DNA from 2 places in the Clostridium sp. CM036 genome. Region 2 is predicted to be linked to the other one. Evidence: a T-box and tRNA genes for the amino acid it is inferred to sense, from the RefSeq annotation. Region 2 holds a T-box; the other holds one or more tRNA genes.

Region 1 (16,019 bases), 1.7 Mb from region 2:
TCAATGCAACTAAATGAGTTAATTAGAAGTGTTGAGGAGGATGGGATACTCTTAATAAGGGATTATTGTCAAAGTGGTATGGATTATACGCAAATATATAGCCAAATAGAAAATATGAGTTCTGAAGAGCTCATGGATTTAGATTTTATTTCTAGGATTATTGGATATATAGGTGTTCCGTTAGTAGATACTCTAATTTCTCCAAGAGGATATAGAATGCTTGGTAAGATACCTAGAATACCTGTAAATGTTATAGAAAATTTAGTTAAGCACTTTAGAGAATTAAAAACTACAATGGAAGCTTCTTATCAACAACTTGATAGCGTAGAAGGTATTGGGGAAGCAAGGGCTAAAGCTATTAAAAATGGGTTAAGAAGGTTAAAAGAGCAATTTATGTTAGATAAGCAAATATAGCATAAAATAAGTTTTAACTTATTTTATGCTATATTTACTAACGCATAGTATATTTACCTAAGGTACTTATTTTGTTATACTCTTTTAAAAGAATATCATATAAGTTTAAGTCTACAAGATTACATAAAGAAGCAATATAAAAAAGGTTGTTTCCTAATTCTTTTTCTAAGACTTCTCTACAGTTTTCACAAAGATTACCTAGCATGTGGGTATCAAGTGAAGCACTAAGAGTATCCAAATCTAAATCATCTATATCAGCAGGAGTGTATTGCTTCTTTGCTTCCACGCCAATACAACCACAATTGGTAACAGACTTTGCAACAGCTCTGTTAACTCTAGCCTGAGACTCTTGAAGTTTGGTGATTATATCCAAAATACTTTTGTGTCGTAATAGGGACTCATCCACAGAGTTTTGAAAATTATCAAAAATACAATCTTTCATTAAGTTCAACTCCTTTTAATCATTTAAGTAGCTATACTATCTTTATTATAGGATTTACATTACGTTTTTGTCAATAAATTAAGTACGCATTTAACCTTATGAATATATAATAAAGCAACAGGAGTTTTATTAATAGGGGGCGTGTTATGTTAAATATTGGCCAAAAAATATTTGTAGCATATTATGGTGCTGGGTATGTACAGAATATAAACAGTGAAGAATTGTATAATATAAAATGTAAATATATAAATATATATCTTTTATTAGATAATATGAATTTTATGATTCCGATAGATAAAATAGAGAAACATAAAATAAGAAACATTTCAAATAAAGTAGAATTAGAAACAGTTTTAAATACAATATCAAATAGGTCCAATTGTATAGAAAGTAATTGGAATAATAGATATAGATTTAACAAGAAAAAAATCCAAAGTGGTAATGCTCTAAAAATGTGCGAGGTACTTAGGGATTTATATTATTTAAAGAAGAAAGATATGCTTCCACCGGGTGAGTTAAAGATTCTAGAAAGAGTTGAAGGGATGGTAGCCAGTGAAATAATGTTAGTGTTTGAACTTAATATGGAACAAGCATTAAACAAAATAAGGGATTTCATTTAACAAATTGTTAATTATAGGGTGCATTTTATTGAAATGCACAACTTTATAGTATATATTAGATAATAACAGGATATAAATCCAAATAAGTGTTAATAATTTAGAAGGAGGTGAAATTTTTTGTTAAAAAAAATTTTAAGAGGACTTTTTACAATCATAGGACTAATTTTGGGGTACTTAATAGGAGATATGCTTCTAAGCACAAGCTATTTAGGTGGGCTTAATTATTTAAAAAATGGTACAATTCAAGGAATAATATTCATTATTTTTTCTACTTTAATTTTTGGAGTTATTTTATTTCTAATATCTCCTATAATCGTATCTTTTATAATGAAGTTTATGGATCATGTGGAGAAAAGCACACAAAAAATGCCGACTTCTCAAATTATTTTTGGTACAGGAGGGGCAATAATAGGGCTTGTAATAGCATCTTTGTTTGCGGGATTATTTAAGTACCAATCTCTTATATGGAATATTATTGCAGTTATTTTTACTGTTATAATGGCAGCTTTAGGAGCAGATATTTGCGCTAGAAAAAGAGATGAAATATTATCCTTCTTTACAAGCATTAAAAGGAAAGATGGATTCAAAGATAAGAAAATCAAAGGATTTACTAATGAAAATCCTAAGGTGCTAGATACATCAGTAATAATTGATGGTAGAATATTTGATATTTGTCAAACGGGTTTTGTTGAAGGGCCACTAGTAATACCAACTTTCGTATTGGAGGAGCTTAGGCATATAGCTGATTCATCAGATGGGCTTAAAAGGAATAGAGGCAGAAGAGGATTAGATATACTAAACAAAATTCAAAAGGAATTAAATATAGAAGTTGAAATTTGGGAGAAAGACTTTCCCAATATTGCAGAAGTAGATAGCAAACTTCTTAAGTTAGCTCAAGTTTTGAATGGTAAAGTAATTACTAACGATTTTAATCTTAACAAGGTAGCTGAATTCCAAGGAGTTCCAGTTTTAAATATTAATGAACTTGCAAATGCAGTAAAGCCAGTAGTTCTACCAGGGGAAGAAATGAAAATTCAAGTGATGAAAGATGGAAAAGAATCGGGCCAAGGGATAGCTTATTTAGATGATGGCACAATGATTGTTGTTGAAGGTGGAAGACGATATATTGGTGAAAATATAGTTGTTATTGTAACATCAGTACTTCAGACGGCAGCAGGTAGAATGATTTTTGCTAAAAATAAGGATTCTTTGGTAAAAAGTTAGTCATATTGTGTGAGTAACTTTTTTATAAGTAAAAACGATGCTATTGTACTTATTAATGATGGGTCTAGAACATTTATAAACGAATATGTTATAAGCTATTAGTGACAACTTAGATGATGGTTTTACTATTGACAGTAGCATATTTAATGTGTATATTGATTAATAACTATAAAAAATATTAAATCTAAATTAAATAGTAGGTTGAGAGACTTTCAAAGTTTTTAACCCGTTTCGGAGCTGTAGCAAAACTACCGGTAGCATAACCGTTAAAAAATGAGTACAAATTTAGGTGGTACCGTGATAAAGCTCGCCCTAAAACAGGGTGAGCTTTATCATTTTTTTGATGTTTTTTATTTTAAATGTGTATCATGTAAATAATAAATTCAAGGATAAAAGATATAAGCGGTAAAGATGGGCAGGACCTTAGTAAGTACATTGATATAGAAATACCTATAACGATAAAAAGTAGTAGCCGTGTTATAAGCCACCATACAATGGCTACTACCTTTTATCATAGAAATGTCTAATAATTAAAAAGGAGAATAAGCATGGAATTTAATATGCTAAAGGGTAAATTTACAGTAGAACAAGTTAAACAGATAAATCCACTAGTGCTTGCATTAGTTGGAGATGCAGTTTATGAGGTATTTATTAGAACCTATCTTGTGGAAAAAAATAGAAATATGAATGTTCATAAAATTCATATTAAAACAGTTGAACATGTAAAAGCACATGCGCAAAGTGAGTATATGAAATTCTTTATAGAAAATTTAAATGAAGAAGAGCTCAGTATATTTAAAAGAGCTAGAAACTCTAAAAGTGGCACAACACCTAAAAATGGAGATTTAAATGAATATAAATGGGCTACGGGGTTTGAAGCTTTAGTGGGATTTCTATATTTAAGTGAAAAGAATGAAAGACTAAACTATATTTTCGAGAAGATTATAAACCACGATTTGGGGGCTGAGTAATTGTGCTTAAGGTTAAATTAATTGAACATACGCCTAATCCAGAAAAAATTATAGCAGCGGCAGCTAAACTTTGTTATAGTCAAGTTGGGGTTGATGAAATACTAGAAGATTTGAATGAACAAAAAACACAAAAGTTGTTAGACATGTTAATGACTTATGGCCATCATTCGCCAATAGAACATGTGAGCTTTACTTTTGCAATTGAGGGCATATCTAGAAGTTTGACCCATCAATTAGTGAGACATAGGGTGGCATCATATTCTCAACAGAGTCAGAGATATGTAAAGCTTGAACAATTTGAATATATAATTCCTCCCAATATTGAAAAAGATGAAGAAGCAAAAATAATATTCATAGAATCTATGAAGCGCATTCAAGAGGAGTATAATCAGTTAGTAGAGATATTGTGTAGAAATGAATTGGCTAATCTTTTAAAAGAATATTTAAAGGATGAAAAATTAATAAATACTGAAGAAATTGAGAAAAAACAATATACAATTATTAAGGGCAAAGCTGAGAAAAAGGCTATCGAAGATGCGAGATATGTATTTCCAAATGCTTGTGAAACTAAAATGATAGTTACTATGAATGCTAGAGAATTAATTCATTTCTTTAATCAGAGATGTTGTACTAGAGCTCAATGGGAAATACGTCAAATGGCAAAAACAATGCTGATGCAAGCGAGGAGTGTAGCACCTGTACTTTTTAAATATGCAGGGCCAAGTTGTGTTAGTGGACCATGCCCTGAAGGCGGTATGAGTTGTGGAAAAATGATGGAAATAAGAAAAGAATATGAAGTTAAATAGATAAAGAGAGAGGTATTTGAAATGAGCGATAATAAAAAATATCAAGGAAATAGTGGATTTGGAAGTAGTAGGGAAGAGAAAACTGGAACAGGGTCTAAAAGGGTTAGGACGAGCGAAAAAGGTGCGAAAGAAAGTAGAGGGTTTTCAAGTAGTAAATATGATAAAGGTGGAGCGTCTTCCAGAAGATTTAGAGGTGACGAGCAGGGTACAAAAGAAAGTAGAGAAGATAAAGGCAGAGTAGGTAATAAAAGAAACAAACAAAGTGAAGAGAATGCACCAGAAAACAAAAAATTTGCTAGGGAAAGAACTGAAATAAGCCCTAAGAATAGCAATGTTAATAAAGAAGTTGAGACTAAAATCATTAGAGAGGATTTAGTTGAAGGAAGAAATGCAGTTATAGAAGCGCTAAAATCAGATAGAACCATAGAGTACATTCTTATTGCCAAAGGTGATATGGTAGGATCTATAAGCGTGGTACTAGCATTAGCCAAAGAAAAAGGAATTGTTACGAAAGAAGTAGATAGAAGAAAACTAGATGAAATATCACAAACTTCATCACATCAAGGAGTTATTGCTATAGTAACACCTTACAAATATTTTCAATTAAATGACATATTTGAATATGCGCGAGAAAGAGGAGAAAAGCCTTTTATAATTATACTAGATGAAATTGAAGATCCACATAACTTTGGGTCTATCATAAGAACTGCAGAGGTATGCGGAGCTCACGGAATAATTATACCTAAGAGAAAAAATGTGGGAGTTACACCAACAGTGTATAAAACATCAGCTGGTGCAATTGAACATATGAAAATAGTAAAAGTAACTAATATAAATGCAACTATTGAAGAAATAAAAGGACTCGGAGTATGGGTTTATGGTGCGGATATGGATGCCGAAAATTATGTTTTTAATACTGATTTAACTGGTGCGGTAGCCCTTGTTATTGGAAGTGAGGGTAGAGGCATTTCTAAACTTACAAAAGAAAAATGTGATGTTCTAGTAAAAATACCCATGGCAGGGAAAATAACATCTTTAAATGCATCGGTTGCAGGTGGTATAATAATGTATGAAATTATGAAGCAAAAGATTAAATGAGGTAAAAAGTGAAAACAGTTTTTGTTGATGGGTATAATGTTATAAATAGCTGGCCAAATCTTAAAAAGATTAAAGATTTTAGTTACGAATCTTCACGCCTGCAGCTTATTGACACTCTTCAAAATCACTCGGGATTTAAAGGGTATAAAATATTTATAGTTTTTGATGCACAAATGGTTAAAGGTAGCCTTCAAAAAAAAGAAAGACAAGGAAATTTAGTTGTGATTTTTACAAAAGAGGGCGAAACGGCAGATGATTATATTGAGAGAATGGTCAATAATATAGGACGAAAATCCGAAGTCTGCGTTGTCACGTCAGACTCGCTAGAGCAGCAAGTTACCTTTCAAAGAGGGGCCACTCGAATGTCTTCCATTGAATTTTATCACGAAGTAATTAGTACACAAAAAGAGATTCAAATAAATATCGAAAAAAAGCATTTAGGAAAAAGAAATTGGTTAGAAGAGAGAATAGATGAAAAAACATTAAAAAAACTTGAAAAAATACGCAGGAGCCATTGAATTTTCTTGACTATAGAAATTGCACTAAGGTATAATCATCTATATGACACATGTTTGGTGTGGAGGGGATATTTGTTGGAAAAAATCATTAGAGCTAGTATGGATACTTCATGCTTTGAAGAAAGATTGGATGAAGAAGTAGTCATTGAAGCACAAAATGGAAATGTTAGAGCACAAGAATATTTAATTAATAAATACAGGAATTTTATTAAAGCCAAGGCTAAGTCGTATTTTTTGATTGGGGCTGATAAAGAAGATATTTATCAAGAAGGAATGATAGGTCTCTATAAGGCCATTAGAGATTTTAAGGCAGATAGATTATCTTCTTTTAGGGCTTTCGCAGAAATTTGTGTTACAAGACAGATAATTACAGCAATAAAAACAGCTACTCGCCAAAAACACATTCCCCTTAATACATATATATCTTTAAATAAGCCAATATATGACGAGGAATCAGACAGAACATTATTGGATGTGTTATCAGGTGCTAAAATTACTGATCCCGAAGAGCTAGTTATAAGCCGTGAAGAAGTAATAAGCATTCAAAATGAAATTGGGGAAGTTCTTTCAGAACTAGAGATGGAAGTGTTGATGTCATACTTAGATGGTAAATCTTATCAAGAGATTGCTTGTGATTTAGATAGGCATGCAAAGTCTATTGATAATGCGCTACAAAGAGTAAAAAGAAAATTAGAAAAATGTCTAAGCAAAAGGTGAAAATACATTGACAAAAAAATAAACAGTAGTATAATCAATAATTGGTGTATAGCTTTAAGTTGTACGTCGGCGGGAGTAGCTCAGTGGTAGAGCACCAGCTTCCCAAGCTGGGTGTCGCGGGTTCGATACCCGTTTCCCGCTCCAAAATTTAATGCCCATATAGCTCAGTCGGCAGAGCGTCACCTTGGTAAGGTGGAGGTCACCGGTTCAATTCCGGTTATGGGCTCCATAACTATTAAATCCGTACAATACACTAGGATGAGTTTACTTGCACAAAAGTGTAATTATTTATATTGAGGAGGAATACAAAATGGCAAAGGCAAAGTTTGAAAGAAGCAAACCACACGTAAACATTGGAACAATAGGGCACGTAGATCACGGCAAGACAACATTAACAGCTGCAATAACAGCAGTACTCGCAACTAAAGGTTTAGCAGAAGTATCTAGGTTTGACCAAATTGACAAAGCACCTGAGGAAAGAGAAAGAGGAATTACAATAAATACATCACATGTTGAGTATGAAACAGATAATAGACATTATGCACATGTTGATTGCCCAGGACATGCAGATTATGTAAAGAACATGATCACAGGCGCAGCACAAATGGATGGAGCAATTCTAGTTGTTAGTGCAGCAGATGGCCCAATGCCTCAAACAAGAGAGCATATACTATTAGCAAGCAGAGTTGGAGTAGGATATATAGTAGTATTCTTAAACAAAGCAGATATGGTAGATGATCCAGAATTATTAGAACTTGTTGAAATGGAAGTAAGAGAATTATTAAGTGAGTATGACTTCCCTGGTGACGACATTCCAGTAGTAACAGGATCAGCATTAAAAGCATTAGAAAACCCAACTGATGAAGAAGCATCAAAATGCATAGCTGAATTAATGGAAGCAGTAGATAGCTACATTCCAACACCAACAAGAGCAACAGATAAAGCATTCTTAATGCCAGTAGAAGATGTATTCACAATCACAGGTAGAGGAACAGTTGCTACAGGAAGAGTTGAAGCTGGGATACTTAAGGTTGGAGAAGAAGTAGAAATCGTAGGACTTAGCGAAGATAAAAGAAAAGTTGTATGTACAGGAGTTGAAATGTTCAGAAAACTTTTAGATCAAGCAATGGCCGGAGACAACATCGGAGCATTACTAAGAGGAGTACAAAGAACAGATATTCAAAGAGGTCAAGTACTTTCTAAGCCAGGTTCAATACATCCACATGATAAATTTGTAGGTCAAGTATATGTACTTAAAAAAGAAGAAGGCGGAAGACATACTCCATTCTTCGACGGATATAGACCACAATTTTATTTCAGAACAACTGATGTAACTGGATCAATAAAATTACCAGACGGAATGGAAATGGTAATGCCAGGAGATCACATAGACATGAATGTTGAACTAATCACTCAAGTAGCAATGGATGAGGGATTAAGATTCGCAATCAGAGAAGGTGGAAGAACAGTAGGTTCAGGAGTTGTTACTTCAATAGTTAAATAATACAAACAAAAAAATGCATTATGAATTAGAAGAAAGAAAATTGTTTAATAAAAAAACACCTTGAACTAATTCATTGACATATGTATTAAATTGTGATAACTTATTTAAGTATAACAAAAATGCTAAAGATAGCTTAGCGCTTAATAAGTATGAGCTTTCTTAAATAGATGGAAAACCGGGAGGTGTAGATTGTGAGAGTAAAAGTAACTTTAGCTTGTACTGATTGCAAACAGAGAAATTACAATACAATGAAAAACAAAAAAAATAACCCAGACAGAATAGAAATGAAGAAATACTGTAAGTTCTGCCACAAACATACACTTCATAAAGAAACAAAATAATACAGCATTAAACACAAAACAGTAGGGATGTGAATAAAATGGCTGTTACTGGGAATGTTAAAGTAAAGGAAAAATCAAACCAAAAAGGTATAGTGAAGTTTTTCAATGAACTTAAGGCAGAGGCGAAAAGAATAACTTGGCCTTCAAAACAAGATGTTAAAAAGGCAACTTTTGCAGTGACAAGTTTTTGTTTTATTTTTGTGATTTTAATAGGTTTGTTGGATTATGGTTTTAAGAACCTCTATAAACTAATCTTTAAATAAGGTAAAGGAAGGAGGTAGGGGGACGGAATACTCCACCCCTTGAGCTATGGCAGATAAAGCTAAATGGTATGTTGTACATACATATTCTGGTTATGAAAATAAAGTTAAAGTCAACCTAGAAAAAGCGATCGAAAATAGAAATCTTGAAGAATATGTACATGATATTCAAGTACCTATGGAAGAAGTAGTTGAAGTAAAGGATGGAAAAAAGAAAATAACTTTAAAAAAGGTGTTTCCAGGTTATGTTATGGTTAAAATGCTTATGACAGATGAATCTTGGTATATAGTTAGAAATACCAGAGGTGTAACTGGGTTCGTAGGGCCGGGTTCTAAACCGGTAGCTCTTACTGAAGATGAAGTTAGAACTATGGGTATAGCAGAAAAAACTATAGTTGTTGACTACGAAATAGGTGAGAATATTCAGGTGACATTTGGACCATTAGAAGGATTTGTTGCTTTAATACAAGAAATTCATTTGGAAAAGCAAAAAATTAAAGCACTTATAAATATGTTTGGCAGGGAAACTCCTGTTGAACTAGAATTCAATCAAATACAAAAACTAGACTAGATACTTAATAAAACGAAAGTTTTAGTAAGTGGGAGGATTTTTAATCCGTTTACCACAATATAGGAGGTATAAATTCATGGCTAAGAAAATAACAGGGATGATAAAACTTCAACTTCCTGCAGGAAAAGCTACCCCAGCACCACCAGTTGGACCAGCACTTGGACAACACGGAGTTAATATCATGGGATTCTGTAAAGAATTCAACGCGAAAACTTCGGATCAAGCAGGTATGATAATACCAGTAGTAATAACAGTATATCAAGATAGATCTTTTAGTTTCATACTGAAAACTCCACCAGCAGCAATATTGTTAAAGAAAGCAGTTGGATTAGAAAGCGGTTCTGGTGTTCCAAACAAAACCAAAATTGCTACAGTTTCTAAAGCTAAAGTAAGAGAAATAGCAGAACTTAAGATGCCAGATTTAAATGCAGCATCAATTGAATCTGCAATGAGTATGATAGCTGGAACAGCAAGAAGTATGGGAATAGTTGTAGAAGAATAATTTTAAATTAATTACGTGGGAGGTAAAAACCGTTATTACCACGAAGGAGGATACTATTATGGGAAAAAATTACATAGAAAGCGCTAAGCTTATAGATAAAAATGCTCTATATACACCAACAGAAGCTATGGAACTTGTGGTGAAAACATCTAAAGCTAAGTTCGATGAAACTATAGAACTCGCTGTAAGCCTTGGTGTTGATCCAAGACATGCAGACCAACAAGTTAGAGGTGCAGTAGTACTTCCTCATGGAACAGGTAAAACAGTTAAAGTTTTAGTTTTTGCTAAAGGCGAGAAAGCTAAAGAAGCGGAACTTGCAGGAGCAGACTTCGTTGGAACTGATGAATTAGTTGAAAAAATACAAAAAGAAAATTGGTTTGAATTTGATATAGTTGTTGCTACTCCAGATATGATGGGTGTTGTTGGTAAATTAGGTAGAGTACTTGGACCTAAGGGATTAATGCCAAATCCAAAGTCAGGAACAGTTACATTTGATGTTGCTAGAGCAATAAATGAAATAAAAGCTGGTAAAGTTGAGTATAGAGTTGATAAAACTTCTATAATTCATGTACCGCTTGGTAAAAAATCTTTTGGTGCTGACAAATTAGTTGCAAACTTTCATGCTTTAATGGAAGCAGTAGTTAAAGCTAAACCATCAGCAGCTAAAGGACAATACTTAAAATCAGTATCAGTTTCAAGCACTATGGGACCTGGAATAAAAGTCAATCAAGCTAAAGTATTAGACTAGTATTGACAAATAGGGTTAAACATGATACAATTTCCAGAGTGAAATAAATGATATTCCGTAGATAGTAGGTGCGAAAGCGTAAAAGACAACATGCCTACCGAGGATTCCTATAAGTATACTTGTATACATATATTAGGTCTCTTCGTGTCTACGGAGAGATTTTAATTTTTTATAAAGCAGTTAAAAACTGTTAGGAGGTGGATATATAGTGTTAAGCAATAATAGACAAGTAAAAGAAGCAAAAGTAGCAGAAATAAAAGAAAAATTAGCAAAAGCTCAAGGTGTAGTATTTAGTCAATATCAAGGTCTAAATGTAGAAGAAGATACGCAACTAAGAAAAAACCTTAGAGAAGTTGGGGTAGAATATAAAGTTTATAAAAACACTTTAGTTATTCTAGCGGCTAGGGAATTAGGAATTGAAGGTATAGAAACTCACCTACAAGGATCTATTTCAATGGCATTTGGATATGAAGATGCAACTGTTGCAGCTAGAGTTTTAAATGAATTTGCAAAAACTCATAAAAAATTAGAGCTTAAAGCAGGCATAATTCAAGGTAAAATATTCGATGGTGCCGAGGTTAATGCTCTTGCATCAATACCACCAAGAAATGTTCTTATTGCAAAATTACTTGGAAGCTTCAAAGCTCCATTATCAAATCTTGCATACCTATTGAATTCAGTTAAAGAGCAAAAGGAATCAGCTCAATAATATTTCAAATATTAAGCTGAACTACATAGCGATTTTTAATTGATTCAAATCATGCCTTTTTTAAAAGGTAAGTACAAAACAATATTTATATGAAAAAAATTCGGAGGTGCATTTATAATGACAAGAGAAGAAATTATTCAAGCTATAAAAGATATGAGTGTTTTAGAATTAAATGAATTAGTAAAAGAGTGTGAAACAGAATTTGGAGTGAGTGCTTCTGCACCAGTTGCAGTTGCAGGAGTTGCTACAGCAGCTGTTGAAGAAAAAACTGAATTTGACGTAATTTTAACTAGTGCAGGCGCTAGCAAAATTAAAGTTATTAAAGTTGTTAGAGAAATAACTGGATTAGGATTAAAAGAAGCTAAAGATATAGTTGATGGAGCACCTAAGGCAATTAAAGAAGCTATAAGCAAAGAAGATGCAGAAGCATTAAAAGCTAAAATAGAAGAAGTTGGCGGCGCAGCAGAAATAAAATAATTTTATCATAAACAGGGTACTTTTAGATAAGAGTGCCCTTTTTTAAAATGTTATGTTGACATAGAATTATACTTATGATAATATAGCGTAATGCATTAAAACTAGTAGTTTAACGTTAAAAAAGAAATTACTGGTTAATGTGAATTGAATTAACAAAAATGGTTATAATAACATAATAAATATGTGAATCCAAAAGCATAAGGTCCTAGGGGAAAGTGTGTTTTTGGTTATTTTAGTTTATACAAGGGGTGAAAGCTGATGGTACATCCTGTCCAATTAGGTAAAAGAACAAGAATGAGTTTTTCAAAAATAGGTGAAGTAACTGATATGCCAAATTTAATTGAGATACAGTTAGACTCTTATAATTGGTTTTTAAAAGAAGGACTTCAAGAGGTTTTTGACGATATAAATCCTATTCAAGACTATACTGGGAATCTTGTTCTAGAGTTTGTAGGATACAAACTTGATACAGATAACATTAAGTATACTGAAGAACAATGTAAGGAAAGAGATACAACTTACGCAGCACCGTTAAAAGTTAAGGTTAGATTGCGTAATAATGAAACAGGTGAAATTAAGGAACAAGAAGTCTTTATGGGAGACTTCCCACTGATGACACCACAAGGAACATTTGTTATAAATGGAGCAGAAAGAGTTATAGTAAGTCAATTGGTTAGATCACCAGGGGTTTATTACAATTATTCTGTTGATAAAACTGGAAAAAAACTTTACTCTGCAACGGTAATCCCAAACAGAGGAGCATGGCTCGAGTATGAAACAGATTCTAATGAAATTGTATATATTAGAATTGACAAGACAAGAAAACTGCCTATAAGTATTTTGGCCAGAGCTATGATGGATAATGGTAGCGATTTAGACTTACATCAATTATTAGGTGAAGAAGAAAGACTAAAAGCTACAATAGAAAAAGATAATACTAAAACAAGAGAAGAAGCTTTGATAGAAATATATAAGAGATTAAGGCCAGGCGAACCACCTACAGTGGATAGTGCGGTATCTCTTATTGATTCACTATTCTTTGATGCTAAGAGATATGATTTATCAAGAGTTGGTAGATATAAATTTAATAAGAAGTTATCAATTAATCACAGAATTGCAAACAAAATTGCTGCTGAAAATATTGTTAACCCTACAACTGGCGAAGTTATAGTTGAAAAAGGTCAAAAGATAGATAGAGAAGTTGCTCTAGAAATTCAAAACTTAGGAATTAATGTAGTAGATCTTCAAGTAGAGGATAAGGTGTTAAGAGTTATAGGAAATCACTTTGTTAACATTAATAAAGTAGTTAACTTTGATATTTCTGATCTTAATATTAGGGAAATGGTCCATTATCCAACATTAAAAGAGATATTGGATAATTTTAGTGATGAAGAATCAATTAAAGAACAAATAAAAGCTAATAAAACTAGATTAATACCTAAACATATAATTAAAGATGATATGTATGCTACAGTGAGCTACGAGTTAGGACTAACTTACGATATCGGTTATATTGATGATATTGATCATTTAGGAAACAGAAGAATTAGATCTGTAGGTGAACTTTTACAAAATCAATTTAGAATTGGTTTATCTAGAATGGAAAGAGTTGTCAAAGAAAGAATGACAATCCAAGACCAAGAAGGAATAACGCCTCAGGCGCTTATAAACATAAGGCCTGTAGCCGCAGCTATAAAGGAATTCTTTGGAAGTTCACAACTTTCTCAGTTTATGGACCAAACAAATCCATTATCAGAACTTACAAATAAAAGAAGATTATCTGCACTAGGACCAGGCGGTCTCTCTAGGGAGAGAGCTGGGTTTGAGGTTAGAGATGTTCATTACTCGCATTATGGCAGAATGTGCCCTATAGAAACTCCAGAAGGACCCAATATAGGACTTATTAATTCACTTGCGAGTTACGCTAAAGTTAATGAATATGGGTTTATTGAAACACCATATAGGATTGTAGATAAGAAAACATCAGTAGTTACAAACGAAATTGTGTATATGACTGCGGATGAAGAAGATGCATATCTAGTAGCACAGGCAAGTGAACCAATTAGCGAAGATGGTACTTTTGTAGATGAAAAAGTAACTGTAAGAGCTAAAGAAGAAGTAATGGTTGTTCCAAAAGAAGAAGTAGATCTTATGGATATATCGCCAAGACAGATAGTTTCTGTTGCTACAGCAATGATTCCATTCCTTGAAAATGATGATGCTAGTCGTGCGCTAATGGGTTCCAACATGCAACGTCAAGCAGTACCACTACTTAAATCACAATCGCCAATTGTAGCTACTGGAATAGAATATAGAGCTGCAGTAGATTCTGGTGTACTTCCGAAAGCTAAAAACGCCGGCACAGTTGAGTATGTAAGTGCTAACGAAATTAAGGTAAGAAGAGATTCAGATAGTGGATTAGATGTTTATAAAATTCTAAAGTTTAAAAGATCTAATCAGGGTACGTGTATAAATCAAAAACCTATAGTTAATAAAGGCGAAAAAGTTGAAGTAAATACTGTTTTAGCAGATGGACCTTCAACTGACCTTGGAGAAATAGCATTAGGTAAGAACATCCGTATTGGGTTTGTAACTTGGGAAGGTTATAACTATGAGGATGCGATGTTAATATCTGAAGAACTTGTTCGTGATGATATATTTACATCGGTGCACATTGAAGAATATGAATCAGATGCAAGAGATACAAAGCTTGGACCAGAAGAAATAACTAGGGATATTCCTAATGTTGGCGAAGATGCACTTAAAGATATAGATGAGGGCGGAATAATAAGAATAGGTGCTGAGATAAGATCTGGAGATATTCTAGTTGGAAAAGTAACTCCAAAGGGAGAAACAGAACTTACCGCAGAGGAAAGATTATTAAGGGCAATATTTGGAGAAAAGGCAAGAGAAGTAAGAGATACATCACTTAGAGTGCCACATGGCGAAGCTGGAATAATAGTTGACGTTAAAGTGTTCACTAGAGAAAATGGTGATGAACTTCCACCAGGTGTAAATGAACTAGTTAGATGTTATATAGCTCAAAAGAGAAAGATATCTGTAGGCGATAAGATGGCAGGAAGACATGGTAATAAAGGGGTTATATCTAGAGTATTACCAGTAGAAGATATGCCGTTTTTACCTGATGGAAGGCCACTTCAAATATGCTTAAATCCACTAGGTGTTCCTTCTCGTATGAATATAGGCCAGGTATTAGAGGTCCACTTAGGATGGGCAGCTAGTGAATTAGGTTGGCATATTGCAACGCCAGTATTTGATGGTGCGCTTGAAGAAGAAATTGAAGCGTGCTTGGAAAAAGCAGGATATAATACAGATGGAAAAACTGATTTATATGATGGAAGAACAGGAGAAGCATTTGACAACAGAGTTACTGTTGGATATATGTATATCTTAAAGTTACATCATTTAGTAGATGACAAAATACATGCTAGATCTACAGGTCCATATTCTCTCGTAACTCAGCAACCATTAGGTGGTAAAGCACAGTTTGGTGGCCAAAGGTTTGGAGAAATGGAAGTTTGGGCATTAGAAGCTTATGGTTCAGCTCATACATTACAAGAGATTTTAACAGTTAAATCCGATGACGTTGTAGGAAGAGTTAAAACATATGAAGCAATAGTAAAAGGCGAGAATATTCCAGAACCTGGTGTGCCTGAATCCTTTAAAGTTCTTATAAAGGAATTACAAGCGTTGTGTTTAAATGTTAAAGTTCTTACTGATGAATTAGAAGAAATTAAACTGAAGGAATCAGTTGATGATGAAATGGAAGAATTAAATTTAAATGTTAACATAGAAGGATCAGAAGATATAATTCCTGAAGCACCAACGGAAGAGTACATTGAGCTTATCGATGAAGATGAAGAACTGGACATTGATATAAATTATGATGAAATACCGGCAGAAGAATTTGGTGAAGACTTAGAATTAAATGATTTTAATGATGAACATTAATATGAAGGGAGGATGAACCCTTGTTTGAATTTAATAATTTTGATGCTATTCAAATAGGATTAGCATCACCGGAACAGATCAGAGAATGGTCAAAAGGTGAAGTAAAAAAACCAGAGACTATAAAC
Region 2 (16,019 bases):
GCCAAAATTATTCGAAGGAGGATAAATATGAACATCATTTTTAATTTTTTAAGTAGTTTATTAAATTCAATTTTTAATTTCACTGGGGATTGGGGCCTAGCAATAGTTTTACTTACGATAAGTGTAAGATTAGTACTTTCACCAATGTCTTTCAAACAAAAAAAATCCATGCAACAGCAGCAAAGGTTTGCTATAAAAATGAAAGAACTTAAGGAAAAATATAAAGATAACAAAGAAAAACTTGAAGCAGAAGTTAAAAAACAATCTGTCCAAAGTGCAAAAAGTATGATGGGGTGCTTAGTAACACTACTCCAACTGCCTATATTAATGACTATGTGGAGTGTATTTAATAAAATCCCTGTGAGCGTAGGTACATATCTTATACCTTGGGTGTCTAGTATTAAGATCTCAGACAGTTATTTTATCGTTCCACTGATATATATGCTTGTATCCTTAACCCCAAGCCTGCTTTCATATGTAACTTTTTTAGAAATTAAAGGCCAGGCTACAATGAGCAAGAGTAATATCATAATAATGGCAGTAGCTGGTTTATTTGTTGCTAAAGCAGCTCCAATTGCAGTGGGGATATACTTGATAACCACAAGTGTGTTCAACTTTTTAGAAGAGCTTGTTTTTAGAATATATATGAGAAATTTAAAAACTGAAAATTAATAAATGTTAGAAAAAATCCTGCTAATTTATTTTATTAGCAGGATTTTTAACATTTACAGTAGAATAACTTATTCATAACATAAGCGAAATGGCACAATTAAATTTCATGTTTTTTACAATTAATCATCTAGCCTTTTACTATCGATTTCCTGTATGATTCTTGAAATAAAGTCCTCAAGTAAGCAATTGCCCTCATCACCATTCTTTCTACTTCTAAGGGATATACTCGCTGAGTTTTCTTCTTTTTCACCAATAACAATAATATATGGCAACCTCTCGTTTCGAGCATCTCTAATTTTATATCCTATTTTTTCTGCTCTACCATCTAAACTAACTCTGATATTATTTTCTTCCAGTTTATTTACTACATCTTTTGCATAATCATTATACTGCTCCGATATAGGCAGTACTTTAACTTGTACAGGTGATATCCATGTTGGGAACTTGCCTGCAAAATGTTCTATCAAAATGCCAATAAATCTTTCTATACTACCAAAAATTACTCTGTGTATAACAATTGGTCTGTGCTTTTCTCCATCACTGCCAATATATTGAAGGTCAAATCTTTGTGGTAGCTGTAAATCTAGTTGTATAGTTCCACATTGCCATTCCCGTCCTATGCTATCTTGCAAGTGAAAGTCAATTTTAGGTCCGTAGAATGCCCCGTCTCCTTCATTTATCTTAAAATCCATGTTCATTTCCGTGAGAGCGCCCTGAAGTGAGCTTTCTGCTAATTGCCACTCTTCATCACTTCCCATAGAATTTTCTGGTCTTGTTGAAAGTTCTACTCTATATTTAAACCCTAACCTTCCATAAACCTCATTTATAAGTTTAACTACGCCCTTTATTTCTTCTTTTATCTGCTCTGGTAACATGAATATGTGAGCATCATCCTGTGTAAATGCTCTAACTCTCATAAGTCCGTGCAAAGCTCCAGATAGTTCATGTCTGTGCACTTTACCTAGTTCTCCCGCTCTTATTGGTAGATCCCTGTAAGAGTGAGTTTCTGATTTATATACAAGCATTCCTCCCGGGCAGTTCATTGGTTTTATAGCGAATTCTTCTTCATCTATATTGACTGTATACATGTTCTCTTTATAGTGAGACCAATGCCCAGATGTTTCCCAAAGTTCTTTGTTTAACACCATAGGAGTTTCTATCTCAACATAACCTGCCTTCTTATGAATTTCTCTCCAGTACTCAATTAATTTGTTTTTTAAAACTACACCATTAGGGAGAAAGAATGGAAATCCTGGTCCCTCATCCATTAAAGCAAATAATTTTAGCTCTTTCCCAAGTTTTCTATGATCCCTTTTCTTCGCTTCTTCAAGCATATTCAAATATTCATCAAGTTCACTTTTCCTTGCAAATGCCGTTCCATATATTCTTTGAAGCATTTTATTTTTTTCACTACCCCTCCAGTAAGCGCCTGCAACTGATAATAATTTGAAAGCTTTTACCTTTGAAGTTGATAGTACATGAGGCCCTGCACAGAGTTCTATAAAATCTCCTTGCTTAAAGAAAACTAGTTCTTCATACTCTGGCAAATCATTAATGAGTTCTATTTTATAAATCTCGCCCTTATCCTTCATAAGTTTTAAAGCTTCTTCTCGAGAAATAACTGATCTCTCGAGTCTTAAGTCTTCCTTAACTATTTTTCTCATTTCTTCTTCAATTTTTTGGAGTATATCCATAGTAAAGGGTTCTTCCACATCAAAGTCATAATAAAACCCATTATCTATTGCAGGACCTATAGCCAATTTAGCATTTGGATACAATCTCTTTACTGCCTGAGCGAGTATATGGGATGTGGTGTGTCTAAGCGCCCTTTTTCCTTCTTCTTCATTAGAATTTATTACACTTCCATCTTTTATTACAACCTTTAACATAAATATTCCTCCTTCAAAAAATAATAAACCCGTCCCAAAATAAGGGACGAGTTTTATCGCGATTCCACCCAAATTACAGAAGGCTTAGTTTAAACTCACCTCTGTCACTCAATACCACTAACGCCGGTTTGCGGAATTACCTACTTAAGTTCAGTAATCAACTCAGAGGTGGTTTTCAATATTGCTTATTCAAGAAACTTTTCAGCCGGTGAGTTTCTCTCTCTTTGAACAGTATACTATTTACTTTTCCTCTTCACAGTTTTTAATTTAAAACTATTGTATTCCAACCTATTCCAATTGTCAATATGTGTTCTAATTATTATAATATGTCTATTCCACATATAAGTGATTATTTATATATTATATCCTAAAATTTCAACAACATTCTTGCAAATGACTTGATTGAAAAATATTTATTGGATGAAACATGGTGTACAGTTCAAACATGGGTACAATTTTATTTAGAAATTTATTTTAATATTTCATTGACAATATTTTCACTATGAAATATACTTTAATAAAGAACGCAAACGTTTGCACATGTTTAATATAAAAATACAATTGCGTATTGAAATTTTTATAAATACATATTCATTAAATCAATATTGGAGGTAATTGGACTATGGTTAAGAACAAATCAAAAATAATTTCATTCGATTTTTGGCAAAAATTTGGTAAGGCATTATTAGTGGTGGTCGCAGTTATGCCAGCAGGTGGACTAATGATTTCATTAGGATCAGTTATAGGAATAGCAGCACCTAATTCTTCATTTGTGCAAACGTTATCGCAAGTTGTGGGAGGTATAGGATGGGGGCTAATAGTTAATTTAGGGCTATTATTTGCTGTAGCTATCGGTGGTTCTTGGGCTAAAGAGCGTGCTGGTGGAGCATTTGCAGCACTCATTGCATATATTTTAATAAATAAAATTACTGGTAATGTATTTAATATTACCAATGAGATGCTCACGGATGCTCATGCAACAGTAACTTCCTTAACAGGTCAGCACCTTTTGGTTAAAGATTACTTTATTTCTGTTCTTGGATCCCCAGCATTGAATATGGGAGTATTTGTTGGTATTATATCAGGTTTTCTTGGAGCAGTTTTATTTAATAAGTATTATAACTATAATAAATTACCAAATGCACTTGCATTCTTTAATGGTAAACGATTTGTACCATTCGTTGTTATCGCAGGCTCCAGCGTTGTTGCACTTTTATTTGTAATAGTTTGGCCATTTGCTCAATCAGTTATAAATGGATTTGGCAAATGGATTGCAACATCACAAAATACTGCACCATTTATTTCACCCTTTATATATGGTACGCTTGAGCGTCTATTACTACCTTTTGGACTTCATCATATGATTACAATACCAATAAATTATACAGATCTTGGTGGAGCATATAAAGTATTAACTGGAGCTAATGCAGGCAGTCTTATACTTGGACAAGATCCGCTTTGGCTTGCATGGGCTACTGACTTAGGTAACTTAAAAGCCGCTGGAGATATGAGTGCATATAATAACTTACTTGCAACAATTCATCCAGCACGTTTTAAAGTTGGCCAAATGATTGGCGGAGCTGGCTCCTTAATGGGTGTTGCACTTGCTATGTATAAAAGTGTACCAAATGAAAAACGATCAAAATATAAATCAGTATTTTTTTCAGCAGCCATTGCAGTTTTCTTAACAGGTGTTACTGAACCATTAGAATTCATGTTTATGTTTGTTTCACCAATATTATATGGTACTTATGCAGTTATGCAAGGCTTTGCATTTATGTGTGCGGACATATTTAATCTGCGAGTTCACAGTTTTGGTGTTATAGAGCTTGTAGCACGTATACCGATGATTGTAAAAGCAGGGATTATAGGTGATCTTATAAGATATGTACTGGTGACCGTCGTATTTTTCTGCATAAATTATGTTGTATCTAAATTTATGATCAAGAAATTTAATATAGCAACTCCAGGCCGTAACGGAAATGAAATTGATATGGAGGAAAATTCAATTGATTCTACTGTAAATCAAAAAGTTGAGGCTAGTAAAAAAGGAAGTCAAGCCGCAACCATTATTGAATTACTTGGAGGGAACGAAAATATTGTAGATGTGGACGCATGTATGACCCGTCTTCGTGTAACAGTAAAAGATAATTTATTAGTTGCCGAAGAAAATGAATGGAAAAAAAATAAGGCTTTAGCCTTAATAATTAAAGGTAAAGGGATACAGGCTATATATGGACCAAAGGCAGATGTTTTAAAATCGGATATTATAGATATATTAGGAGTCTAAAATGAAATTATTAACTTTAAATTGTCATTCTTGGATGGAAGAAAGCCCAAAAGAAAAGATGAGCATTATTGCAAATACTATAAAAGAAAAAAATTTTGATGTAATTGCCCTGCAAGAAGTAAATCAATCTATAAAGGAAAATATAGCCTTTAATAACATAAAACAAGATAATTTTGCTTTAGTTTTATTAAAAGAATTAGAGAACTTAGGATGCAAAGAATACTCAATGCTGTGGGATTTTTCTCATATAGGTTATGGAATATATGAAGAAGGGGTAAGTATTATAACTAAACATAAAATAATAGAAGAAGATTCTTACTCATTTTTCATAAGCAACAGCAAGGACTTGGATTTTTGGAAAACTAGAAAGGTCGTAAAAGCTTCAATTAGAATAAATAACGAAATTATAGATTTCTACTCTTGTCATTTAGGCTGGTGGCAAGATGAAGAAGAACCGTTCAGTCAGCAAGTAGATAAGTTACTTAATAATATGAAAAATGACAGATTAACATTCTTTATGGGAGATTTTAATAATAACGCTTTTGCATCAAATGAAGGCTATGATTATTTAATGAAAAAAGGAATAAAGGATACTTATACCCTCTCTAAGGAAAAAGATTGTGGTATAACTGTAAAAGGTAAAATAGATGGATGGGATTTAAATAAAAATGATTTAAGGCTGGATCTAATTTTAACAAATAAATGTGTAGATGTTAAATATTCTAAAGTAATATTTAATGGCAAAAACGACTTCGTGGTGTCAGACCATTATGGAGTAGAAATAGATACAAGTTTGGGGTTATTCCCCTAAAACGGAAGGGTTTTGAGTATGCTAAATTATTCAATAGTAAAGTGTAAAAACACACAAGAGATAATACTTGAAAACGGAATAATAAAAGTAATTATAGTCCCAGAGCAGGGTGGTAGGATTTTAGAGTTTTCAACAGAAAATTTAAATGTGTTATATAGAAATGCGAATCTTATAGGAATTAAAGGTGATATAAAAGCTGAATATATTCCAGAAAACTGGCTTAATTTTGGAGGATATAAAGGTTGGCCTGCTCCACAAACAAAATGGGCATGGCCTCCAATATTTGATATTGATTTAAATGTTTTTGAATACGACATAGCTAAGTTAGAAAATTCATTAGTAGTTACATTAAGTAGTCCTATATCAAACATTGTTGGTCTTAAATTTATAAGGGAAATATTATTTGAAGATAAATGTAATCATATAACTATAAAGGAAACCATAGTTAACTTAAATGAAGAACCAGTACAATGGGCAGTTTGGGGTAATACCCAAGCATTATCTCCTGGATATATAGATATAAAACTAAACTCTGACGTATTTATAGGAGGAATAACATTTTATCAAGATTTTGATATACCTTCAAACAATGCTTATTCTTTGAGAAAAGAAGATAGAAAAATTTTAAGATTGAATTGTAACAATGAAGAGAAGTTTAAAGTAGGTGTAGTAACAGATGATGCGATACTAAGATATTATTGCAGTGCATATAAACACAAAACCCTCTTACTTACGCAGAAATTTCAGTATGAAGGACAAGTTGTATATCCACATGGAAGTAATGTTGAAGTTTATGTGGATGATAAGCTAGCCTACACTGAGCTTGAAATTCTTGGAGGTATGAGCAGCATAATGCCAGGTGAAAGTAAAAGTATCCAAATGGTTTGGCAATTAGAATTAGTATAAATAATATAGCTTTTTTAGATATAAGTATTAAAAGTTTATTAATAATAAAAACTGGAGGTAAAAAGCAATGACAAAGATTAAGGCTTGTTTGTTTGATTTAGATGGGGTGATTGTAGATACTGCTAAATATCATTATTTAGCATGGAGAAGACTAGCTAAGGAATTAGGGTTTGATTTTACAAAGGAGCAAAATGAAAGCCTAAAAGGTATAAGTAGAATGGAATCTCTTAAAATACTTTTAAATATAGGAGGTTTAACTTTAACTGAAGCAGAAAAAATGACTCTTGCAGAGAAAAAGAATAATTGGTATCGTGAGTATATTTTAAAGATGACCCCTGATGAAATTTTACCTGGTACAGTGGAATTTTTAGAAGAATTAAAGAATAATGGGATTAAAATTGCACTAGGTTCTGCAAGTAAAAATGCCATGACCATATTAAATAATATAAAATTAGTTAATCACTTTGATGCAATAATCGATGGAACTAAAACAAGCAATGCAAAGCCCGATCCAGAAGTTTTCTTATTGGGTGCAAAGGAACTTGGTGTATCCCCTTCTGAATGTGTAGTTTTCGAAGATGCCAAGGCGGGTATTGAATCCGCAATAAATGCTGGAATGTATAGTGTTGGAATCGGCGATCCACTTGTTTTAAATAAAGCTAATATCGTTGTTTCTTCTTTGAAAGAAATGACATTTGAAAAATTAAATTATTAAACTATTAAATTTATTGTAAAGGAGACTCAATATGAAACAATATTTAAAATTAGATGAATGGAATATTATAGAGGAAGGTTTTAACCAAGATAATCATGAAGTATCTGAAGGAATTTTTAGTATAGGAAATGGGTATATGGGACAAAGAGCTAACTTCGAAGAAACGTACAGCGGAAAGTCTCTTCAGGGAAGTTATATGGCAGGAGTTTACTATCCGGATAAAACAAGAGTTGGCTGGTGGAAAAATGGATACCCAGAATATTTTGCAAAGGTATTAAATTCTACCAATTGGATTGGAATAGATGTTAGTGTTGATGGAGAAACACTAGACCTTGCAAAATGTGAAGTGAAAAATTTTGTGAGAATTTTAAATATGAAAGAAGGATATCTACATAGATGCTTTACCGCAAAGCTTACTAGCGGAAAAGAAGTAAATGTAGATGCAAAGAGATTTGTAAGTATTGCTGCAAAAGAAATAGGAGCAATTAGATATTCAATTACACCAGTTAATTTTGAAGGTACATTGTGTATATCCGCTTACTTAGATGGTGATATAAAAAATGCGGATTCTAATTATGATGAAAAATTTTGGGATGAAATCTCAAAGCAGTGCAATAAAGAACAATCATCTTTAATAGTAAAAACAAAAAAACTTGATTTTTATGTGTGTTCTTCAATGAAACTAGATATTTTTCGAGCAGATAAAAAGGTAGATTTTAATGCAGAATTTATAGAATCAGAAAAATTTGTAGGTAATATAGTTAGTTTAAATGTAAAACAAAATGAAGAAATCGTAGTGTATAAGTATGTTTGCAATGTAACTTCAAGAGATTACGCTGTAGAAGAATTATTGGCTGTTAATAGAAAATTTTTAGATAAAGCTTATGGAAGCGGTTTTGAATTATTACTTAAAGATCAAGCAATAGCTTGGGGTGAAAAATGGAAACAAAGCGATATTGTTATTGAAGGAGATGTTTCGGCGCAGCAAGCTATTAGATTTAATATTTTTCAATTGAATCAGACATATTCTGGAGAAGATGATAGATTAAACATAGGCCCAAAGGGTTTTACAGGAGAAAAATATGGTGGAAGTACTTATTGGGATACAGAAGCATATTGCATACCATTTTATTTAAGTACTGCTGATCCAAGTATATCTAGAAATCTTTTGCTTTATAGGTATAAGCAATTAGAAAAAGCTAAAGAAAATGCAAGAAAATTAGGTTTTACAAAAGGTGCTCTATATCCAATGGTTACTATGAATGGAGAAGAGTGTCACAATGAATGGGAAATAACTTTTGAAGAAATTCATAGAAATGGTGCTATAGCATATGGTATATATAATTATGTTAATTATACTGGAGATAAATGTTATTTAGGTCAATATGGATTAGAAGTATTAGTAGAGATCTCAAGATTCTGGGAAGAAAGAGTTAGTTTTGCTTCAAACAAAGGAAAATATGTAATACTTGGAGTTACTGGCCCTAATGAATATGAAAATAATTCAAATAATAACTGGTATACTAATAGAATTGCTGCTTGGACACTAGAATATACTACTTGTGTAATTAATCATTTAAAAAATAATGAACCTGGGAGATATTCAGAGTTAGTAAATAAATTAGGTTTAAAAGAAGCAGAAGTTAGTAAATGGCAAGATATCATTAAAAATATGTATTATCCAGTAGATGAAGAGCTAGGGATATTCATGCAACAAGATGGATATATGGATAAGCAGCAGATTCTTGTAAAAGACTTGGATCGCAAAAATTTACCATTAAATCAAAAATGGTCTTGGGATAGAATTCTTAGATCTTGCTTTATAAAACAAGCAGATGTATTGCAAGGAATATATTTTCTACAAGATAGATATGATTTAGATACCATAAGAAGAAATTTTGAATTTTATGAGTCAAGAACAGTACATGAGTCATCTTTATCTCCTTGTGTGCATACTATCCTTGCCGCAAAATTAGGAAAACATGAAAAAGCTTATGAAATGTATCTTAGAACTGCAAGACTAGATTTAGACAATTACAATAACGATACAAAAGATGGATGTCATATTACTAGTATGGCTGGAACTTGGATGTCCGTAGTTGAAGGCTTTGCTGGGATGAGAGTAAAAGATGGAAAGCTTCTTTTAAATCCTTTTATACCAAAAAATTGGAGTTCATTCTCTTTTAATGTTTTGTTTAGAGAATCATTACTTAAAATAAATATCAAAACACATAAAGTTATTATTACCAGCGAAAATAAGCAACAAATAACTTTATGCGTTAACGGTAAAGATTATACAATAAACGGAGAAATTGAAATTTCCTCTTAAAAATAAAAAACAGAAGGCTATTTTACTTTTAAAAAGTAAAATAGCCTTCTGTTTTCATTTTTTATTGATAAAATTATATTGAAAATCAGATGCGGACATTGGTTTTCCAAAACAAGCAATTAAAAACTTAGTAGTTTAATTAAAGATAAACGTCTCATAAGTGCTACTATGTTATAATAAATACATTGCCGTTTTTCATGGGAGGCTAAATATGATAGGAAAATTACTTTTAAATAGATATGAGTTATTAGAGAAAATTGGCGAAGGCGGTATGGGAACTGTCTATAAAGCAAAGTGCCACTTGTTAAATAGATTTGTCGCTGTAAAGATATTAAAAGCAGAGTTAAGTAATGATGAAGAGTTTGTTTTAAGATTTAAAAGGGAAGCTACTTCAATCGCAAGATTGTCACATCCAAATATCGTGAATATTCATGATGTTGGTGCAGAAAACCATATTAATTTTATAGTTATGGAATATATTAATGGAATAACATTAAAGCAATTAATAAATGAAAATGTTAGACTTACTTCGCAAAAGGCTTTAGATATCTCACTCCAAATAGCCAAAGCACTTCAATGTGCACATATTAACAATGTAATTCATAGAGATATAAAACCGGATAATATCATGATAACAGAAGATAATATAGTTAAGGTTATGGATTTTGGAATAGCTAAAGTTGCTGATTCAAGAACCATAACCAATTCTAGTAAAGTTATGGGTACCGTACACTATTTTTCTCCAGAACAAGCAAAAGGAAATTTTATAGATTGTAGAACAGACATATATTCCTTAGGTATTGTAATGTATGAAATGATTACTGGACAAGTACCTTATAATTCAGAAAGCTCTATTTCCATAGCTATAATGCATATTCATGAACCCGTTACTGCGCCCAAAGAAATCATTACAGATATTCCTGAAAATATAAACCAGGTAATTTTGAAGGCAATGCAAAAAGAGCCTTTTAAAAGATACCAAACGGCTAAGGACATGGCAGATATAATAAATGCAATTAAAGAAGATTCTAATTATGAAGTTAAGGTAAATAATGACCTAGATGATGCTACAAATATTATGGGTGCAACAATATTTTCTGATATAAAAGACAATTTCACAACGGTTATGAGTGGAGCATCCATCGCTGAAAAAGCAGCAAATAAAAAAGATAACGAAGTAATAACGGGGAATGAGAAGACCGTTAATAATAAAAAGGCAGTAATTATTATTGCCTCAATTATTTTAGTTGTGATTGCTTCCATTTTAGGTAAATTTATATCCAACGGGACTTCTATTAATACACCAGCTCCCATTGTCGAAACTACAGTTCCAAAAGCAGATGAAAAATTACAGTCAGATGAGATACAGCATGTTGATAAAAAACAACAGGCAGATGAACAACTATCCGTTGTTGAAAATAAATTTGTGCCCTCACTTATTGGAAGGACCCAAGATATTGCAAATCAGACTGTAGTTAATAATGGCTTTATGCTTGGCAATATTTCAAATGAATATAGTGATAGTATTGCTCAGGGTTTAGTTATTAGTCAATCACCTGAGGTAAATACATCCTATGAAAAAGATGGCAAAGTAGATTTAGTTATAAGCCAAGGAAAAAAAATTGAACAGGTTACTGTCCCACAATTAAATGGCAAAACCCTTGATGATGCTAAAGAAATTCTAGATAACATTCAATTAGAGCTTGGGGAGAAAACACCTATAAATATGGATGACAAAGCCCGTAAGGGCAATCATTCCAAAAATAACAATAAAAAAATATTCATGCAAAATGCCGAGGCCGGTACCCTTGTAGATATAGGAACAAAAATAAATGTTTCTTATTATGGAAGTAAAAAGGATTTATCTAAGTAAATCAAAGGATTAGCAATGAGGAATTTTATGTAAAATTCTCATTACTAATCCTTTTAAATTCCATTCTGAAATGTCATTAACTAACTAATCATTTTTATCATTATATACAAAGTTGCAAGGTTTTCCTTCACAATTTAAAACTTCTTCATCATCTTTGCCAGTATAAATTTTTTTATTGTCTACGTCAACTTCTGATTTGTCAATTTCAGATATATCATTCTCCGCTAATAATTTTTCAATATCTGTTGACATAGCTGACGGCTCAATTGTTGGTTCATATCTTCCGACTACATTGCCATCTCTACCAATAAGGAATTTTGTAAAATTCCATTTCACTGAATCCCCTTCTAGGAATTCAGGAAATCTTTTGTAGAGTATATCATTAAGTTTTTTTTCATTAGGCTTATTCAGATCAAAACCTCTGAAAGTTGCTTCCTCTGTCAAATATTTAAAAAGCGGAAGGGCATTTTCCCCTCTTACATCACCCTTCTCGAACAATTGAAAACTCACTCCATAATTAATTGTGCAGAAATTCTTTATTTCATTGCTTTCACCTGGTTCCTGCCCAGCAAATTGATTGCTTGGATAGCCTAGTATTTCAAAGTCCTTATCCTTGTACTGTTCATAAATCTTCTCCAAACCCTCATACTGTGGTGTAAATCCACACTTACTTGCTGTATTAACTATAACCAATACCTTTCCCCTATATTGTTCCAAAGATATTTCTTCACCATCGATTGTAATTGCTTTAAAATCATAAATTGACATTTGCTATCCCTCCATATTATATAAATTTATCCATATTAAAATGTTATCATTAACATTATAGTATTCCTATTTCAACAAATAATTCTCAACTTTTATTGGTTATAACGACAATTTTTTTAATAAACACCAATAAATATTTCTTAATAATTATTATTGTTTGTATTGTATAAAGATATTATATCATAGAAATAAAATAAAGTACACTTAAAATTCATTTTGAAAGGACTCAATAAAGAATGTAACAGATAGAACTTAATTTTACCCGCTCAAAAAAATATAAATAGATTTGCAAAAGCAACCTACTTATATTTCCGAATTTTTTATCTAAATGAAGTTTTTAATGCTTCTTTTAATATCCTCGTATTCTTTCTATAAGGAGTTACTGGACAAATAGTTTTATCTTTTACATCAAATAACGTGTATATCGCAATTCTTGCTGCGCGTACAGAATATTCTTCTGTAAATACCATATCTTCTGGAATTTCAACGAACTGGCTAATCATAGCGAAATTTGTTGAGCATTCTGGTACAACACTTGGACGATCAGTCATCTTCCGAGGCTGGAACTGAGCATCTACATACGGCATCATACATGGAATAACATTAATTATAGTGTCCATAATTTCCTCTTGCTTGTCTTCCATATGCATGTGGTGTAGAAGTTCTATTAGCATTTCCTCACCTGTACAATCACGCATTGATTTCTTTACAAAATCACCAACTTTATCAGTATATATGCTATAGCCCCAGAACATAGTTGTATCAATGGGCTGATTTTTAAAGTGTGGTTGAGCTGCAACAACTATGCTCATTAACCAATTAGAATCCTTAAATGTCATTAATGCGCCACTACCTGGAATATTAGTGGAGAATTTTTCAATTAGGTTTAACAATTTATTACCCTTACAAGTCACGGTAAAGCTTTCCCAATTAGTTTCATTTGCATGTCCAAAGAAGGGTTCTGGATTTCCAAGACCTCTTTTCTTTTTAGCTATTTTCGCCCAAAGTTCACCAGATATTGGTTTGCTTGGATTATATTCTGCAGGTGTGTACATATCACCAAGAGTTGCGCAGTCAGTCATGCATCCATTTGTCATAATGCAAACGTCTCTAGGGTTTAACTGAATAACCCTTTCACCTTCTTTTTCTTCTATATGCATAGCCGTTACTGTAATTTCATCTCCTGATTTGAAATCTAAATCAGTTACAGTTGCATTTATACTAAAATCAACTCCAAAGTTATCTAAGTAAGCTTTTAATGGAAGAATAACAGACTCATATTGATTGTACTGAGTACGTGTAACCCCCTCTAAAGTTTCAATACGAGAAAATTCAAAAATCATACGTTCCATGTAACGCTTAAACTCAAAAAGACTGGACCATTTTTGGAAAGCAAAGGTTGTTTGCCACATATACCAAAAATTAGTTTCAAAGAAATGTGGCGTATGACTAAACCATTCCTCAATAGTCTTATTATCTAATTTTTCTCCTGAAGTAATCATAAGTTTTCCAAGAGCCATACGATCGGAATTATTAAAGCCCATACTAGTCACATCTAGAATTACTCCATCTTTATCAATTAACCGTGCCTGTGCATGTGTTGGGTGTAAATGATCAAAATTAAGAATTTCTTCTTTAACGCTTTTACCCGGCATATCTAGGGATGGTATACCTGAAAACAATTCCCAAAAATTCTCATAGGTTTCTTCATTTAACATTCTACCGCCACGGCATACATAACCATTTATGGCATCTCCTGCACCATCGTTACTGCCTCCTAAGATTTTCATTCCTTCAATAATATGAATATTTTCTCCTTTAAAGTTACAATCTCGTACAAGATAAGCAGCACCAGCTAAGGAAGCTAACCCTCCACCAATAAAATAAACTTGTCTATCTTCATTATTTCTATTTTCTGATAAATCTATCGTTGTTTTAGAATTATTTTTAAACTTCTTTGCACTAATAGTTGCTACAGCAGCCGCACCAGCTATTGCACCTAACGTAAGTAATACGTTCATACCATTTTTGCTTGATTTTTTACTCATAAAATTTCCCTCCATTTTGTCCCGTTAATAATAAATATCTTATCTATTATTATAAACCTAGTAACGTTAATTGTATTTACACACTTTTGAGTGTTTGTCTAAAAAACACGTGAAATTTAATTTTCTATTATAGAACTATCTACAAAAAATCCATATTTATGGTGTATAATTACTATTAAAACTAGTTTTTGTAGGTGATTATTATGTCTGAATCAATAATAACAGAAAAGGCCCTTGCTTTATCCTTAAAACAATTAATGAAAACAGTTCCTTTGTCAAAGATTTCAATTCAAAACATTGCAGACAATTGTAGACTTAATAGACAAACATTTTATTATCATTTTAAAGATAAATTCGATCTTGTGAATTGGATTTATTACACTGAAGTTACAGAATGCATCGCTAACTGCAATCGTTATGAAAATTGGACTGATGGCATGTATAGAACCTTGTGCTACCTAATGAATAATAATTCCTTTTATATTAATGCGCTTAACACACCTGGTCAAAATGCTTTTAATGGATATTTCTTTGACTTTAGTTGCGAACTTATTATGGGGATTGTTAATGATGTATCCTTAGGCATGAATGTTCCTGATATGGACAAAAAGTTTATTGCTGATTTTTATACCCATGCTTTTGTAGGTATAATCGTTCAGTGGATTAAAACCGGCATGAAAGACTCACCTCAAATCATGGTAGAAAAGATGCGAAATGTGGTTGAAGGCAGCATGCTTGGTGCTTTATCTAGACATTAATGAGGACGGTTGTCCAATCTTCTTTTTATAGAAAAATGGACAACCGTCCCATTAATTATCACCTTCGGTGCTATTTATCACCTTCGGTGCTATTCATCTTCTTCGAAGCTGAACTGTGATTAGCTTATTTCAATATCATAGATTTAAGTGCATTTATTTCTTTACTTAAGTTATCATCCTTCATCATTTCAAGGGCAGAATTAATTAGTACACGAACATCATGCTGTCCTTTATAAATAGGTGTAACTCTTTTATTTAGATTTAGGAATTTATAAACAGCAGTTTGTGCGCCTCTTACAGAATAATCCATAGTAAATACTACATCATCTTCTATTTCACAAAACTGTCCAAGTAATGCTAAATTAGTTGAACCTTCTGGAATAACTTGTGGTCTATCGCCCTTTTCTCTAGTTAAAAATTGTGCTGTTGTAAAAGGTAGTATACAAGGTATACAAATAGACGTTTTAAGAATCTTCTCCATATCCTCTTTAAAGTTTAGGTGATATAATACCTCAGTTAATATTTCCTCACCAGTACAATCCACCATCCTCTTCTTTATGAAATCACCTTTTGCATATGGGAACAAAGAATAACCCCAGAAAGTTTGTATGTTATCAGGTTGATTAAGAAAATGTGGTTGATTGTGTACAACTATTGTCATGAGCCATGCAGAATCTCTAAATGTCATATGAGCACCAGTTCCTGGTTGATTTCCTGAGAATTCTATTATTCTTTTATACATTGTTGGGTCTTTAAGAGTAACTGTGAAAGACTGCCACATTGATTCTTCAACACGTTCATCAAAGACTTGAGGTTTACCAAACTCAGGACGTCCCTTAGCAATTTTCTCCCAAAGATCCCATGCTCCACCTACACTTTTGTCGTTAATCTTTGCTGGTGTAGTCATTGATCCAAGGCTAGTACCCGCTGTTAAAGAGCCGATAGTAGCAAATGCAAGGT

What was found. The T-box of region 2 lies ahead of thrS (threonine--tRNA ligase). A T-box ahead of a tRNA ligase gene usually reads a tRNA of that ligase, here a tRNA-Thr.
Region 1: it encodes a tRNA-Thr, which carries the amino acid that the T-box ahead of thrS (threonine--tRNA ligase) is inferred to sense. The anticodon was not compared.

What each region holds. Positions count from the first base shown of each region.
Region 1 is NZ_CM143652.1:3,018,467-3,034,485, forward strand. It holds gene disA (DNA integrity scanning diadenylate cyclase DisA) at 1-414, shown strand, start outside; gene ACWJKE_RS14250 (nucleoside triphosphate pyrophosphohydrolase family protein) at 452-856, opposite strand; gene ACWJKE_RS14255 (CarD family transcriptional regulator) at 1,003-1,476, shown strand; gene ACWJKE_RS14260 (PIN/TRAM domain-containing protein) at 1,594-2,700, shown strand; gene ACWJKE_RS14265 (Mini-ribonuclease 3) at 3,249-3,671, shown strand; gene thyX (FAD-dependent thymidylate synthase) at 3,671-4,477, shown strand; gene rlmB (23S rRNA (guanosine(2251)-2'-O)-methyltransferase RlmB) at 4,790-5,575, shown strand; gene ACWJKE_RS14280 (NYN domain-containing protein) at 5,584-6,093, shown strand; gene sigH (RNA polymerase sporulation sigma factor SigH) at 6,193-6,810, shown strand; tRNA gene ACWJKE_RS14290 (tRNA-Gly) at 6,880-6,954, shown strand; tRNA gene ACWJKE_RS14295 (tRNA-Thr) at 6,964-7,039, shown strand; gene tuf (elongation factor Tu) at 7,121-8,314, shown strand; gene rpmG (50S ribosomal protein L33) at 8,506-8,655, shown strand; gene secE (preprotein translocase subunit SecE) at 8,694-8,918, shown strand; gene nusG (transcription termination/antitermination protein NusG) at 8,965-9,486, shown strand; gene rplK (50S ribosomal protein L11) at 9,563-9,988, shown strand; gene rplA (50S ribosomal protein L1) at 10,047-10,736, shown strand; ribosomal protein L10 leader region at 10,774-10,910, shown strand; gene rplJ (50S ribosomal protein L10) at 10,945-11,445, shown strand; gene rplL (50S ribosomal protein L7/L12) at 11,563-11,922, shown strand; gene rpoB (DNA-directed RNA polymerase subunit beta) at 12,181-15,894, shown strand; gene rpoC (DNA-directed RNA polymerase subunit beta') at 15,915-16,019, shown strand, end outside.
Region 2 is NZ_CM143652.1:1,336,727-1,352,745, forward strand. It holds gene ACWJKE_RS06280 (hypothetical protein) at 1-1, shown strand, start outside; gene ACWJKE_RS06285 (YidC/Oxa1 family membrane protein insertase) at 28-672, shown strand; gene thrS (threonine--tRNA ligase) at 792-2,561, opposite strand; T-box leader at 2,601-2,827, opposite strand; gene ACWJKE_RS06295 (PTS transporter subunit IIBC) at 3,184-4,851, shown strand; gene ACWJKE_RS06300 (endonuclease/exonuclease/phosphatase family protein) at 4,853-5,662, shown strand; gene ACWJKE_RS06305 (DUF4380 domain-containing protein) at 5,681-6,568, shown strand; gene pgmB (beta-phosphoglucomutase) at 6,636-7,283, shown strand; gene ACWJKE_RS06315 (glycoside hydrolase family 65 protein) at 7,315-9,612, shown strand; gene pknB (Stk1 family PASTA domain-containing Ser/Thr kinase) at 9,824-11,485, shown strand; partial or broken gene ACWJKE_RS06325 (glutathione peroxidase) at 11,711-12,253, opposite strand; gene ACWJKE_RS06330 (oleate hydratase) at 12,574-14,301, opposite strand; gene dhaS (dihydroxyacetone kinase transcriptional activator DhaS) at 14,505-15,059, shown strand; gene ACWJKE_RS06340 (oleate hydratase) at 15,184-16,019, opposite strand, start outside.